DNA from 2 places in the Actinosynnema sp. NPDC023658 genome. Region 1 is predicted to be linked to the other one. Evidence: riboswitches for the same ligand, from Rfam matches in the RefSeq annotation. Region 1 holds a riboswitch; the other holds the start of a gene.

Region 1 (6,861 bases):
CTGGCCGTGGCGGTCGACCGGGCCGACGTCGAGGTGCTGGACCAGCTGTGCGCCTACCTGGAACGGGTGGGGCGGTCGGCGTCCCGGTTGACCGGCCGCGAGCTGAAGGCGCTGGAGCCCGGTCTCGGCGCGGTCCGGAGTGGACTGTCGGTGCCGGGTGACGTGGCCGTGGACAACCGCGCGCTGCTGCGCGCGCTGCGCGAGGCGTGTGCCGCCAACGGTGTGGTGTTCGCGGCGGAGCCCGCCGAGGACCGCGACGTGACGGTGATCGCGGCGGGCGCGTGGAGCCGGGACCTGCACCCGTTGCTGCGCGAGGTGATCCGGCCCGTGAAGGGGGAGATCCTGCGGCTGTCGGCCCGTCCCGGCGCGCTGCCGCCGCCCCGGCACACGATCCGCGCGCACGTGTCCGGCCGGCCGGTGTACCTGGTGCCCCGCGAGGACGGGTTCGTGCTCGGCGCGACCCAGTACGAGGCCGGTTTCGACGGCGGCGTGACCGCGGGCGGCGTGCTGGACCTGCTGCGCGACGCGGAGGTGGTGTGGCCGGGCATCGGTGAGTACGCGCTGGTCGAGACCGCCGCCGGGTTCCGCGCGGGCAGCCCCGACAACGCGCCGGTCGTCGACTGGCTCGAACCCGGAGTGCTGGCCGCCACCGGCCACCACCGCAACGGCCTGCTGCTCGCCCCCGTGACGGCGCGGCGGGTGCTCGCCCTGCTCCGCGAAGGAGGAAACAACCGGTGAAGGCGAAGGTCAACGGTCTGGAGCGGGAGCTGGCCGACGGGTCGACCGTCGCCTCCGTGCTCGCCCTGCTCGACGCGCCGCCCAGCGGTGTCGCGGTCGCGGTGGACGGCGAGGTCGTGCCCCGCGCGGCGTGGGCGACGACGGCGGTCCCCGAGGGGGCCGTGGTCGAGGTGCTGACCGCGGTGCAGGGAGGCTGACGTGGACGACCCCTTGGTGATCGCCGGACGGGAGTTCGGGTCGCGCCTGGTCATGGGCACCGGCGGCGCGGCGAACCTGTCGGTGCTGGAACGCGCGCTGGTGGCGTCGGGCACCGAGCTGACGACGGTCGCGATGCGCCGCCTGGACTCCTCGGGCGGCGGCGTGCTGGACCTGTTGGCGCGGCTGGGGATCTCCGCGCTGCCCAACACCGCCGGCTGCCGCACCGCGGCCGAGGCCGTGCTCACCGCGCGGCTGGCGCGGGAGGCGTTGGGCACGGACTGGGTGAAGCTGGAGGTCGTCGCCGACGACCGGACGCTGCTGCCCGACCCGGTGGAGCTGCTGGACGCGGCCGAGCGGCTGGTCGACGACGGGTTCGTGGTGCTGCCCTACACCTCCGACGACCCGGTGCTGGCGCTGCGGTTGGAGCAGCTGGGGTGCGCCGCGGTGATGCCGCTGGGTTCGCCCATCGGCACCGGCCTGGGCATCCGCAACCCGCACAACATCGAGCTGATCGTGGCGCGCGCGTCGGTGCCGGTGGTGCTGGACGCGGGCGTGGGCACGGCGTCGGACGCCGCGCTGGCCATGGAGCTGGGCTGTTCGGCCGTGCTGCTGGCGACCGCGGTGACGAGGGCGCAGGACCCGGAGCGGATGGCGGCGGCGATGCGCGCGGGCGTGGAGGCCGGCCGGTTGGCCCGGTTGGCGGGTCGGATCCCGAAGCGGTTCTGGGCGCACGCGTCGAGTCCGGCGATGGGGTGATTGCCGGGCACGGCATGATGGATGCTCATCGTGTCCGTCGACCCGAGGAGGACTGCCGTGACGGCCGACCAGGTCGAGGACGCCACCGCCCGGCTGTACCTCGCGATCGGCAGGCTCTCCCGGCTGCTGCGCCGCACCGGCTCACCCGGCCTCGGACCGGGCGCGGTGTCGGCGTTGGCCACGTTGGCGCGCTGCGGCCCGATGAGGCTGGGCGACCTGGCCGCCAAGGAAGGCGTCGCGCCGCCGACGCTGTCGCGGATCGTGGCGGCCCTGGTGGAGGCCCGGTACGTGCGGCGCGAACCGGACCCGCAGGACGGCCGGGCCTGGCTGGCCACGCCGACGCCCGAGGGCGTGACGATGGTGTCGGGCGTGCGGTCGGCGCGGGTGCGGGAGTTGCAGCGCCGCATCGAGGACCTCAGCCCCGAGCACCGCGACGCGCTCGTGCACGCCCTGCCCGCGTTGGAGGAACTGGTCGGGGAGATGGCCTGATCAGCTCCCCGGCGTGCCGCGGGGGAGGTCTTGCCCGGTGAAGTCGTACGCGGTGAAGTCGTATGCCGTGAAGTGGGCGATCGGGACGTAGCCGAGCCGCCGGTAGAGGGCGTTGCTGGTGAGGTTGCCGGGGTCGGTGAACAGCACCACGTGCGACGCGCCCGCGGCCAGCGCGGCCCTGGTCACCTCCGCCGTGACCGCGCCCGCGTAGCCGCGTCCCCGCAGGTGGGCCGGGGTGTAGACGGGGTCCACCCGGACCATGCCGCCGACGAGCGACGTCGAACCGGCGACGGAGACGGGCGTGCCGTCCGGGGTCTCCCAGAACGTGAAGTGCTTGTCCGCGAAGCGTGAGCGGGCCCAGGAGTCGGTGTCGGCGGCGGGGTCCTCCCCGACCGCGACGGCGAACTCCCCGACCCACCGGATGACGTCGTCCAGGTCCTCCGCGGCCGCGGTCCGGGCCCGACCGGCCGGGAGCGGCGGCGGGGTGAGCGTGCCGAGGCGGTGGAGGAGGACCCGCACCCCGGGCGTCGCCACCGCGCCCGCGTGCCGTTGCCACGCCTCGCCGAAGGCGGTGGCGGTGTCGTGGTCCGCGGTGACGCCGGCGAGCGTGACGCCGAGGCCGGCGAGGTGGGCGGCGAGGGCGTCGGCCTGCCCGGGGGAGAGGCCGGTGAGCGTCAGGCGTCCCGTCGGACGGCGGTAGCAGGCGGCGCGGACCTCACCCCCCGACTCCAGCCGGCCGAAGACGGTGGCGCCCGCCCCGGGCACGTCGCCGCGGGCGCGCAACCTCTCGGTCACGGTCAGCGGCATGGTGTGCAGGTCGGGCCGCGACCGCAGGAAGTCCCCGGCCCGGCCCAGGAAGTCGTCGACGTCTTCGGTCAGGTGCCAGCCGTCCGCGCGCATGCCTCATGGTCCCGGGTGCGCCCGGCCTGACTTGCCCCGGTCGACGCCTGCACCAGCTCCACCGCCCCGCTGACCAGCCCCGCGACGGCGAACACCACGAACGGCCGCCGCGTGGCCAGGGTGGCGGAGAACCCGGCCGGCTCTCCCACCGCCAGAACGACGGCCGGCCCTACCCACCGCCAGAACGACCGGCGGCCCTCCCACCGCCACGACGACCCGGCTAACCCTCCAACCGCCACAACGGCGACACAGGACCGACACCGGCGCCCAACGGGTACGCGGCGGCCACCGAGCGGACCACGAAGTCCTTGCCGAACCGCACCGCCGTCGGCACGTCCGCACCCCTCGCCAGCTGCGATGCGACAGCCGACGCGAGCGTGTCACCGCTGCCGTGCGTGTGCCGGACGTCGTACCGCGGCCCGACCAGCTCGACGAACCCCGCCCCGTCGTACAGCAGGTCCAGGCACTCCGGGTCGTCCCACAGGTGACCGCCCTTGACCAGCACCCACCGCGGGCCCATCGCGTGCAGCGCCTCGGCGGCCTTGCGCTGGTCGGCACGGCTGCGCACGTCGATGCCGGTGAGCAGCCGCACCTCGTCCAGGTTCGGCGTGACCAGCGTCGCCCGCGGGAACAGCAGCGTCCGCAACGCGTGCAGCGCGTCGTCGGCCAGCAGCTGGTCGCCGTGCATCGACGCGGCCACCGGGTCCACCACGAACGGCCCGACGTCGACCCGGTCCAGCGCCCCCGCGACCGCCTCGATGATCGCCGCCGACGCCAGCATCCCCGTCTTCGCCGCGTCCACCCCGATGTCGGACGCCACCGCCTCGATCTGCGCCGCCACCACGTCCGCCGGGATCTCGGTGTACCCGGTGACGCCCAGCGAGTTCTGCACGGTCACCGCCGTGACCGCCGTCATCCCGTGCACGCCGCACGCGAACAACGTCCGCAGGTCGGCCTGCAGGCCCGCACCACCGCCGGAGTCCGACCCGGCGATGGTGAGGACCTTCGGTGGCGCGGACGCCATCACTCGACCACCGGCAGGTAGACCTTGTTGCCGTGCTCGGAGAACTCACCCGACTTCTCCGACATGCCCGCCTCGATCGCCTCCACAGTGGACAGACCGCGCTCCTCCGCGTACCGCCGCACGTCCTGGGTGATCTTCATCGAGCAGAACTTCGGCCCGCACATCGAGCAGAAGTGCGCCGTCTTCGCCGGTGCGGCGGGCAGCGTCTCGTCGTGGAACGACCGCGCCGTGTCCGGGTCCAGCGACAGGTTGAACTGGTCCTCCCACCGGAACTCGAACCGGGCCTTCGACAGCGCGTCGTCCCAGTCCTGCGCGCCCGGGTGCCCCTTGGCCAGGTCCGCCGAGTGCGCCGCGATCTTGTACGTGATCACGCCCGTCTTCACGTCGTCCCGGTTCGGCAGGCCCAGGTGCTCCTTCGGCGTGACGTAGCACAGCATCGCCGTGCCCAACCAGCCGATCTGCGCCGCGCCGATGGCCGACGTGATGTGGTCGTACGCGGGCGCGATGTCCGTGGCCAGCGGCCCGAGGGTGTAGAACGGCGCCTCGCCGCACCACTCCTCCTCCAACCGCACGTTCTCCGCGATCTTGTGCATCGGCACGTGACCCGGGCCCTCGATCATCACCTGCACGTCGTGCGCCCGCGCGACGTGCGTCAACTCGCCCAACGTGCGCAGCTCCGCGAACTGCGCCTCGTCGTTGGCGTCCGCGATCGACCCCGGCCGCAGCCCGTCACCCAGCGAGAACGTCACGTCGTAGGCGCGCAGGATCTCGCACAGCTCCTCGAAGTGCGTGTAGAGGAAGCTCTCCTTGTGGTGCGCCAAACACCAAGCCGCCATGATCGACCCGCCGCGCGACACGATGCCCGTGACGCGGCGAGCGGTCAGCGGCACGTACCGCAGCAGCACCCCCGCGTGCACCGTCATGTAGTCCACGCCCTGCTCGGCCTGCTCCACCACGGTGTCGCGGTAGACCTCCCACGACAGCTTCGCCGGATCGCCGTCGACCTTCTCCAACGCCTGGTAGATCGGCACCGTGCCGATCGGCACCGGCGAGTTCCGCATGATCCACTCGCGGGTCTCGTGGATCCGCCTGCCCGTCGACAGGTCCATGATCGTGTCCGCGCCCCACCGCGACGCCCACACCATCTTCTCCACCTCCTCCTCGATCGAGGAGGACACCGCCGAGTTCCCGATGTTCGCGTTGATCTTGACCAGGAACTTCTTGCCGATGATCATCGGCTCGGCCTCGGGGTGGTTGCGGTTGAGCGGGATCACCGCCCGCCCGGCCGCCACCTCGTCCCGGACGAACTCCGGGCTCATGCTTTCGCGCGCCGCGACGAACCGCATCTCCGGCGTGATGATCCCCGCCTTCGCGTACGCCAGCTGCGTCACCGCGCCGCCCACCGGCTCCCGCGCCGCGACCCACTCCGCGCGCAACCGCGGAAGTCCACTGTGGACGTCGATGGTCGCGTCCCCGTCGGTGTACGGACCCGAGGTGTCGTACAGGTCGACGTGCTCGCCGTTGGTCAGCTCCACCCTGCGGAACGGGACCCGCACACCCTCGCCCACCTCGCGGTAGACCTTCCGCGAGCCCGAAACGGGCCCGGTCGTGACACTGGGCTTGACCGAACGGTCGTCGAGTGCCGTCACGTCGTTCCTCCCTACGCCGGCATTACCCGGTCAGGTTCCGGCGGTCGGCGGCACCGGGACCTCGAAGTCCCAGCCGCCCTCTCAGCCCGCTGTGGCGCGAGCTCCCGCGTGTGTTGAGTTGTCGGACTGTCGAGCTGACCATAGCCACGGCCCGGTGCCGATGCCAAGGTGCGGATGCCAAGGGCCACCGTTTGCGCGTACCTTTCACCGCGTGGCTGATCACCAGCCGTTCCCGCCCGGCGCCCGGCGCGTGGCCCGCCCCGCCGCCGTCTCGCCGTGCCCGTCGTGCGGCGACCTGGCCGGCCGCGGCTACCCCGCCTGCCGGTACTGCGCCGAGCTCGTCGACCAGTACTGGCTGCTCGACTGGCAGGTGCTGCTGGCCGCCGAACAACTCGCCGAAGGCGGCTCCGGCGAACGCGAACTGGCCGAGCTCGTCCTCGCCGACGAGGTCGGCCACCACCCCTGGACCTGCACCGACTGGGCGATGACCCTCGTCACGTGCAGCCAGTGCGGCGACGAACTCGCCACCGGACCCGCCGACTGCGTCCGCTGCGCCATGGCCGACGGCCTGCGCTGGTCCTGGGACCACGCCGGGTACCCCCACGCCATGACCGCCGGCGAACACGCGCTGCGGGTGGCCAGGGCGACCCTGCGCGCACCCCACCGCGCCCGTGCCGCCACCGTCGGCGCCTGGCGGCTGCTGATGCCGTTCCTGCTGGTGGGCGCACTGCCGACGGTCGGCCAGGTGCGGCGCATCAGGGCCGCCGTCCTCGCCGGCGCCTACGCCGACCTGGCCCGCTGCGCCACGCACGTCAAGCTGGCGTCGTTCCCCGAGCTGCCCTGGCGCCGCCCCGAGCGCCCGTCGCGCCCCGACCACCAACCCAGGTCCCCGCGCGACCAGCGCGCCACCGCCGACCCGGTCCGCGAGCGGTCGACCCCCGGCGCGCACGAGCCCGCCGCGGACCCGGCCTAGCGCTCCGACCGCCATGTGATCCGGATCACTGACGACAACGCGGTCCGGTCCACCACGTCTTCCCGATGACGCCGAGAACAACGCCGGCGAATACGCCGGCGAGCGACATCGCGCGGCGTCACCTGAATTCCGGG
Region 2 (6,283 bases), on a different contig from region 1:
CGCCGCGTCCTCCGCCCGACCCCGGAGGACTGGCGCGTGGTCCGAAGGTGAGGTGAGCGGCGGCGTGTCGGTGGCCAGAACGCGGCGGTCGAGCAGCGCGCTCGACCGCGAACGTCGACTACCGGGCTGTTTCCCGCCGCCACGTCCTGTTCCAGCGCTCGGCCGCCCCGATCGAGAGCCGAGGCGGACGGTGACCGCGCTCACCGCCTCGCGGGAGCACGCCGCAGGCCGGGCAGCACCTGTTCTCACCTCTCAACGCCCACCCGCACGCAACGCAGGTCACGAGCGGGTCCGCGCCGGAGTCGTGCGCGGCGACCACCCTGCGGACGACGGTGACCAGCCGATCCGTGGGGTGCTGCTCGAAGTCGGGGCAGTGCAGGTGGATCGCGTCGCCGAACGCCCGGTCGGCCCGCCGCGGGACCCGTCGCCCGGTCGCCTTCTCGCGACGACGGCGTTCCTGGAGGGCTACCGCGCGTTCCCTCCAGACCGCACGGGCTTCTTCCAGCTCGTCCACCGCGCGGCGCAGTGAACCGAGGTCGTCCTCCAACTGCTGCGGGATGCGGGCGTTGACGACGAGGTGGTGCCAGGTGGCGCGGAAGCCGTAGGGGGCGAAGTGCAGCGCGCACTCCCGAAGGGCGAGCAACCGCGCGCGAGGGGTGAGCGCGTCGTCGCGCACCCGCCGGGCAGCCGCGGGGAAGCTCGTCACGATCGGATCGTAGGGGGAACGCCGGTACTCGTGCCGCCGGTTCGAGCTCGATCCCCAACCGGCCGGGTCCGCCCGTTCACCGGTTGCGGCATCGTCGGCTGCGCGTCGGTCAGGTCATGCCGCCCCCGTCAGGCTCGGCGGTCGCCCCGGTGGCCCGCCCGGAGCGGGTTCACGGGTGTTGCCGCGGCGGGGTGACGGGGATGGACTGGGCGTGGTGGAAGACGTCGTCGGGGTCGACGGCGCGTTTGGCGCGCACGAGCCTGCCGAAGTTGGTGGCGCCGTAGTAGAGCTGCCACCAGCTCGCCGCCTCGGCGGTGGGGCGTTCCGGCAGGTCGGCGTCGAGGTAGTTGACGAAGCAGCCGTCGGTGGCGGCGCCGTCGGGGTCGTGGTCGGCCGCTGCGGGCACCCCGCCGGTCTCGGCGTAGATGCGGGTGTAGGTGTCGCGCAGCCACCGGACGTGGTCGTCGTCCTGGGCGGGGTCGGTCCAGAAGGTCATGTACTGGACCTTGATCACCGAGTCGCGGTGCGGGGTGGCGGTGGCCTGCTCGGTGGTGGCGTTGACCTGCCCGCCGTAGGTGTCCAGGGACACCCGGGCGCCCTCCGCGCCCCGACCGGCGGCGGCGAACGTGGCGACCAGGGTGTCCACCTGGTGGTCGGTGAGGCGGCGGTGGTAGGCCGACTTGTAGTCGGCACGCCGGTTCCAGGTGCCCTGAGCGTGGCCCGGGCCCGGGTCAGGCTCTCGGGCGCGTCGTCGTCGATGGCGACCTGGGTGGTGAGGTTGATCGCCCGCGAGTCGGAGGTCAGCTGCGGGAAGACGCGGAACAGCGCGAACAGCTGGTTGTCCGCGGTGGACCCGGGGGTGGAGCGGCACTCGCACCAGCGGCTGAAGCGGCGCAGCATGCGGGCCGGCTCGGCGCCGCCGGAACCGACCTGGTCCCAGCCGATGGTGATGTCGTGCAGCAGCACCTGGCGCGGGGCGCGGGGGAGCAGTTCGCGCGGGGGAGTGCGGTCGTCGGCGCCGGCGGTGACCACTTCGACGCCGTGCAGGTGGTCCACGGTGAGCCCGTTGCGGCGGGACAGCAACCCGTAGCCGCCGCCGACGATGTGCCCGCCGGCGCCGACGGTGGCGCACGACCCGCCGGGGATGGTGGTGCCCCAGCGGCGGTGCAGCTTCACCGGTCGGCCAGCGTGAACGCCTCGTCGTGGTCGTGCGTCACGACCAGCGCGGTCGCGCCCGTCTCGCGCAGCAGCCGCGCCAGGTCCACCGCCAGCTGCTCCCGCAACGCCCGGTCCAGCGCGGACAGCGGCTCGTCCAGCAGCAGCAGCCGGGGTCGCGGCGCGAGGGCGCGGGCCAGCGCCACCCGCTGCTGCTCGCCACCGGACAGCGACGTGACCCGCCGCCCGCCGAACCCGGCGAGGCCGACCAGCTCCAGCAGCGCGGCCACCCGCTTCTCGCGCGCCTCCCGCTCCACCCGCCGCATCCGCAGCCCGAACGCGACGTTGCCCGCCACGTCCCGGTGCGGGAACAGCTGCCCGTCCTGGAACACCAACCCGAAACCGCGCCGGTGCACGGGCGTGCCGGCCAGGTCCACGCCGTCCCACGACACGGTCCCCGCGCTCGGCGGCTCCAACCCGGCCACCGCGCGCAGCAACGTCGACTTGCCGCAGCCCGACGGCCCGAGCAGCGCCACCACCTCGCCGTCCGCGATCGACAGGTCCACACCGGACACCGCCGCCACGTCCCCGTACCGCACGCCCAGCCCGTCGACGCGCAACGACATCAGAACTCCCCGCCGCTCGGCACGCGCAACCGCTCGATCACCAGCACGGCCGCCGTGGTCACCACCATCAGCAACGCGCACGCCGCGTAGGCCATCTGGCTGTTCAGCTGACCCGGCCGCGACATCAGCCGGGCGATCACCACCGGCAACGTCGGCGCGTCCGGTCGGGCCAGGAAGCTCGTCGCGCCGAACTCCCCCAGCGCCACCACGAACCCGAACCCGGCCGCCGCCAGCAGCGACCGCGACGCCAGCGGGAGGTCGACCTCCCGCCACACCCGCCACGGGCTCGCGCCCAGCGTCGCCGCCGCCTGCCGCAGCCGTTCGTCCACGGCCCGCAGCACGGGCAGCACGATCCGCACGATCAACGGCGTCACAACCAGCGCCTGCGCCAACGGCACCAGCAGCGGTGACGTGCGGAAGTCACCGGGCAGCGCGTCCATGGTGACCAGGTAGCCGAAGCCGAGCGTCACCGCGGACACGCCCAGCGGCAGCATCAGCGCCGTGTCCAGGGTCTCCGCGAACCACGACCCGTGCCGCCGCAGGCCCACCAGCACCACCGCCGACACCACGCCGACCAGCAACGCCACCAACGTCGCGTCGGTCGCCACGAGCACGGAGTTCACCGCCGCGTCCAGCCCCGACACGGCCAGCGTGCCGCGCTCCCCCGTGCCGGTCAGCGCCGCGTACCCGGCGAGGCTCCAGCCGTCGTCGGTCGCCAACGACCTCAGCACCAGCCCCACCACCGGCGTGAGCAGCGCCACCACCACCAGCCAGGCCGCCACGACCACGCCCCGCTCGCCGCCCACCGGTCGACGCGGCGGCTCGACCCGCAGCGGCAACCCCTGCTCCCGCCTGCGCCGCGCCAGCCCGCCGACCACCAGCACCGCGACCACTGCGACGAACTGCAGCAACGACAGCGCGGCGGCCCCGGACAGGTCGAACAGCTCCACCGTGCGCAGGTAGATCTCGGTCTCCAGGGTGCGGTGGCGCGCGCCGCCGAGCACCAGCACCACGCCGAAGCTGGTGGCGCAGAACAGGAACACCACCGACGCCGCCGACCCGATCGCGGGCGCCAACGACGGCAGCACCACGGACGTGAACGCGCGCACGCGTGACGCGCCCAGGGCCCGTGCCGCGTCCTCCGCGCGCCGGTCGACCCGCGCCCACAGGCCGCCGACCGTGCGGGCGACCACGGCGACGTTGAAGAACGCGTTGGCCAGCACGATCGGCAGCACACCGCCGTCGGGCCACAGCGCCCGGAACGCCAGCCCCACCACCACGGTCGGCAGCACGAACGGCACCATCACCGCCGCCCGGACCACGCCCGTGCCGCGGACCCGGCAGCGGGCCAGCAGGAACGCCACCGGCAGGCCCGCGACCAGCGCCAGCACCGTCGACGCGGCGGCCTGGCCGAGGGTGAACCCGACCAGGTCCCACGTGTCGGCGCGGGCCAGGACCGGCAGCACACCGCCGTCACCCAGGCCGAGCCCGACGATCGCCAGCACCGGCCAGGCGAAGAACACCCCCAGGAACGCCAGGGGCAGCAGCGCGGCCAGCGACCACGTCAGCCGCGGGCTCGGGGACAGCCGTCGACCTGGGTGCGCCCGTCGGCTCAGCCCTGGACCAACGTGCGCCACTGCTGCACCCACCGCTCGCGGTTCGCGTCGACCTCGTCGGCGGGCAGCGACCGCGCGGTGGTGGGCAGCGGAGCGGCCTTCGTCCACGCCTCGGGCAGCGCGACGCCCTCGCGGGCCGGGTAGACGTACATCTGCCCCGGCACGGCGGCCTGCACCTGCTCGCCCAGCAGGAAGTCGACGACCTTCTTCGCGTCCTCGGGGTTCTTCGCGCCGTTCAGCACGCCCGCGTACTCGACCTGGCGGTAGCACGTGTCCAGCAGCGCCTTGGTGCGCGGCGTGCCGTCGTCACCGATCTCCGCCGACGGCGACGACGCGTACGACACGACGATCGGCCGCGGCCCCTTGCCGCTGGAACCGGAGAAGTCCTGGGTGTAGGCCTCTTCCCAGCCGCTGACGACCTTCACGCCGTTGGCCTTGAGCTGACCCCAGTAGTTCGTCCAGTTGTCCGCGCCGAACCGGTCGATGGTGCCGAGCAGGAACGCCAGGCCCGGTGACGACGTCGCCGGGTCCTCGACCACCAGCATGTCCCGGTACTTCGGGTCGGCCAGGTCGGAGTACTGCTTCGGCTCACCGACGTCCTTGAACGCCGCCACGTCGATGTTGAGGCACACGTCACCGACGTCGACGGCGTGCAGCCGGTTCGGCGGGTCGAGCTGGTAGCGCTGCGAGCCCTTCTGCGCCTCGGGGCTCGCGTACTCCGCGAACACGCCTTCCTTCAGCGCGCGGGACGCGAACGTCGAGTCCACGCCGAAGGCGACGTCACCGATCGGGGCGTCCTTGGTCAGGACCAGCTTGTTGGTCACCTCGCCCGCGTCACCGCTCGCGAGGGTCTTGATCGTGATGCCGGTGTCGGTCTTGAACTTGTCCAGCAGCTCGGGGCTGAGCGCGAACGAGTCGTGCGTCACCAGCGTGACGACCCGCTCCCCCGCCGCCGGCGCGTCGGACGTGGTCACCGAACAGGCCGTGAGCAGCGCGAACGCGGTCACGGCGGGCAGCACTCGTCGGAACATCATCTCTCCCTACACCGGCATGACCCGGATCAGGTGTGGACGGTCGAAGGCTCGCGCGCCTTCCTCTCAGCCCGGCGCAGCACCGGACTCCCGTGGCGAACGCGCAGCTTACCCCGCGCGGTGGCACGATCGGCCCCATGGCCGAGCTGCTGACCGACGACCAGGTGACCGCCTCGCTGACCGCGCTGCCCGACTGGCGGGCGCAGGACGCCGCGCTGGTGCGCACCGTGGAGCTGGAGAGCTTCGCGCAGGCGTTGCAGGTGGTGAACCGGGTGGCGGAGATCGCGGAGAACGACGACCACCACCCCGACATCGACATCCGCTGGCGCACGCTCACGTTCCGGTGCAGCACGCACTCCACCGGCGGGATCACCGCGCTGGACGTGTCACTCGCGGAGGAGATCGACGGGGTCCTCGACGCGCTGCGCTGAGGCCTTCGCCCGGTCCCGGAGGACGACGGCGATCGTGACCAGCGTGAGCAGGCCCACCGCCGGGTAGACCCAGCCCAGCGCCGAGTAGTACCAGGGGCGGGGGATGATCCAGATCGACGGCTGCGCCTTGAGCAGGAACGAGATCAGGTAGCTGCCGATAGCCAGGACCCACGCGACGGCGGTGGCGGTGGCGAGCCGGTGCCGGGCCGAGTAGATCAACCACATCAGGGCGGGCACGGCCCACACCCAGTGGTGGCTCCACGAGATCGGTGAGACGAGCAGGCCGAGGAACTGCACGGCGACGACCATCGCCAGCACGTCCTTCGCCTTCACCGCCGCGCGCAGCGCGAACCCGGCGAGCACGGCGGCCACGGCCACCGCGGCGAGGAACAGCGGCCCCGTGCCGATGTCGTAGCCGACCGTGCGGGACAGCGCGCCGCGCAGCGACTGGTTGATCGCGGACCCGACCGGGCCGACCCGGGAGGCGTCACCGAGCAGGTGGAACCAGTACTCGTTCGACAGGGCGGGCGACACCGCGTACGCCACCGCGACCGTGCCGAAGAACGCCGCGATCGACCACACCGCCGCCTTGTACTGGCGGTTGACCAGGAAGTAGAGGCCGGAGATGGCGGGCGTGAGCTTCAACCCGGCCGCGATGCCGACGCCCGCGCCCCGCTTCCAGTTCCGGGCGCTGACCATCGTGCCGAGCAGGAGGGCC

The links. A riboswitch is a leader RNA that binds a small molecule or an ion and turns the genes downstream of it on or off. The one in region 1 is predicted to bind thiamine pyrophosphate.
Region 2: linked by a shared signal. The riboswitch ahead of AB0G02_RS15025 (thiamine ABC transporter substrate-binding protein) and the one ahead of thiC (phosphomethylpyrimidine synthase ThiC) in region 1 are both predicted to bind thiamine pyrophosphate.

What each region holds. Positions count from the first base shown of each region.
Region 1 covers NZ_JBFAAX010000032.1:719-7,579, reverse strand. The annotation lists gene thiO (glycine oxidase ThiO) at 1-738, shown strand, start outside; gene thiS (sulfur carrier protein ThiS) at 735-935, shown strand; gene AB0G02_RS06925 (thiazole synthase) at 937-1,692, shown strand; gene AB0G02_RS06920 (MarR family transcriptional regulator) at 1,750-2,181, shown strand; gene AB0G02_RS06915 (GNAT family N-acetyltransferase) at 2,182-3,081, opposite strand; gene thiD (bifunctional hydroxymethylpyrimidine kinase/phosphomethylpyrimidine kinase) at 3,302-4,105, opposite strand; gene thiC (phosphomethylpyrimidine synthase ThiC) at 4,105-5,754, opposite strand; TPP riboswitch at 5,745-5,872, opposite strand; gene AB0G02_RS06900 (hypothetical protein) at 5,966-6,727, shown strand; gene AB0G02_RS06895 (hypothetical protein) at 6,793-6,861, shown strand, end outside.
Region 2 covers NZ_JBFAAX010000108.1:89-6,371, forward strand. The annotation lists gene AB0G02_RS15000 (hypothetical protein) at 119-706, opposite strand; gene AB0G02_RS15005 (BBE domain-containing protein) at 876-1,295, opposite strand; gene AB0G02_RS15010 (hypothetical protein) at 1,217-1,882, opposite strand; partial or broken gene AB0G02_RS15015 (ABC transporter ATP-binding protein) at 1,882-2,487, opposite strand; gene AB0G02_RS15020 (iron ABC transporter permease) at 2,487-4,124, opposite strand; gene AB0G02_RS15025 (thiamine ABC transporter substrate-binding protein) at 4,100-5,134, opposite strand; TPP riboswitch at 5,122-5,238, opposite strand; gene AB0G02_RS15030 (4a-hydroxytetrahydrobiopterin dehydratase) at 5,272-5,565, shown strand; gene AB0G02_RS15035 (mannosyltransferase) at 5,521-6,283, opposite strand, start outside.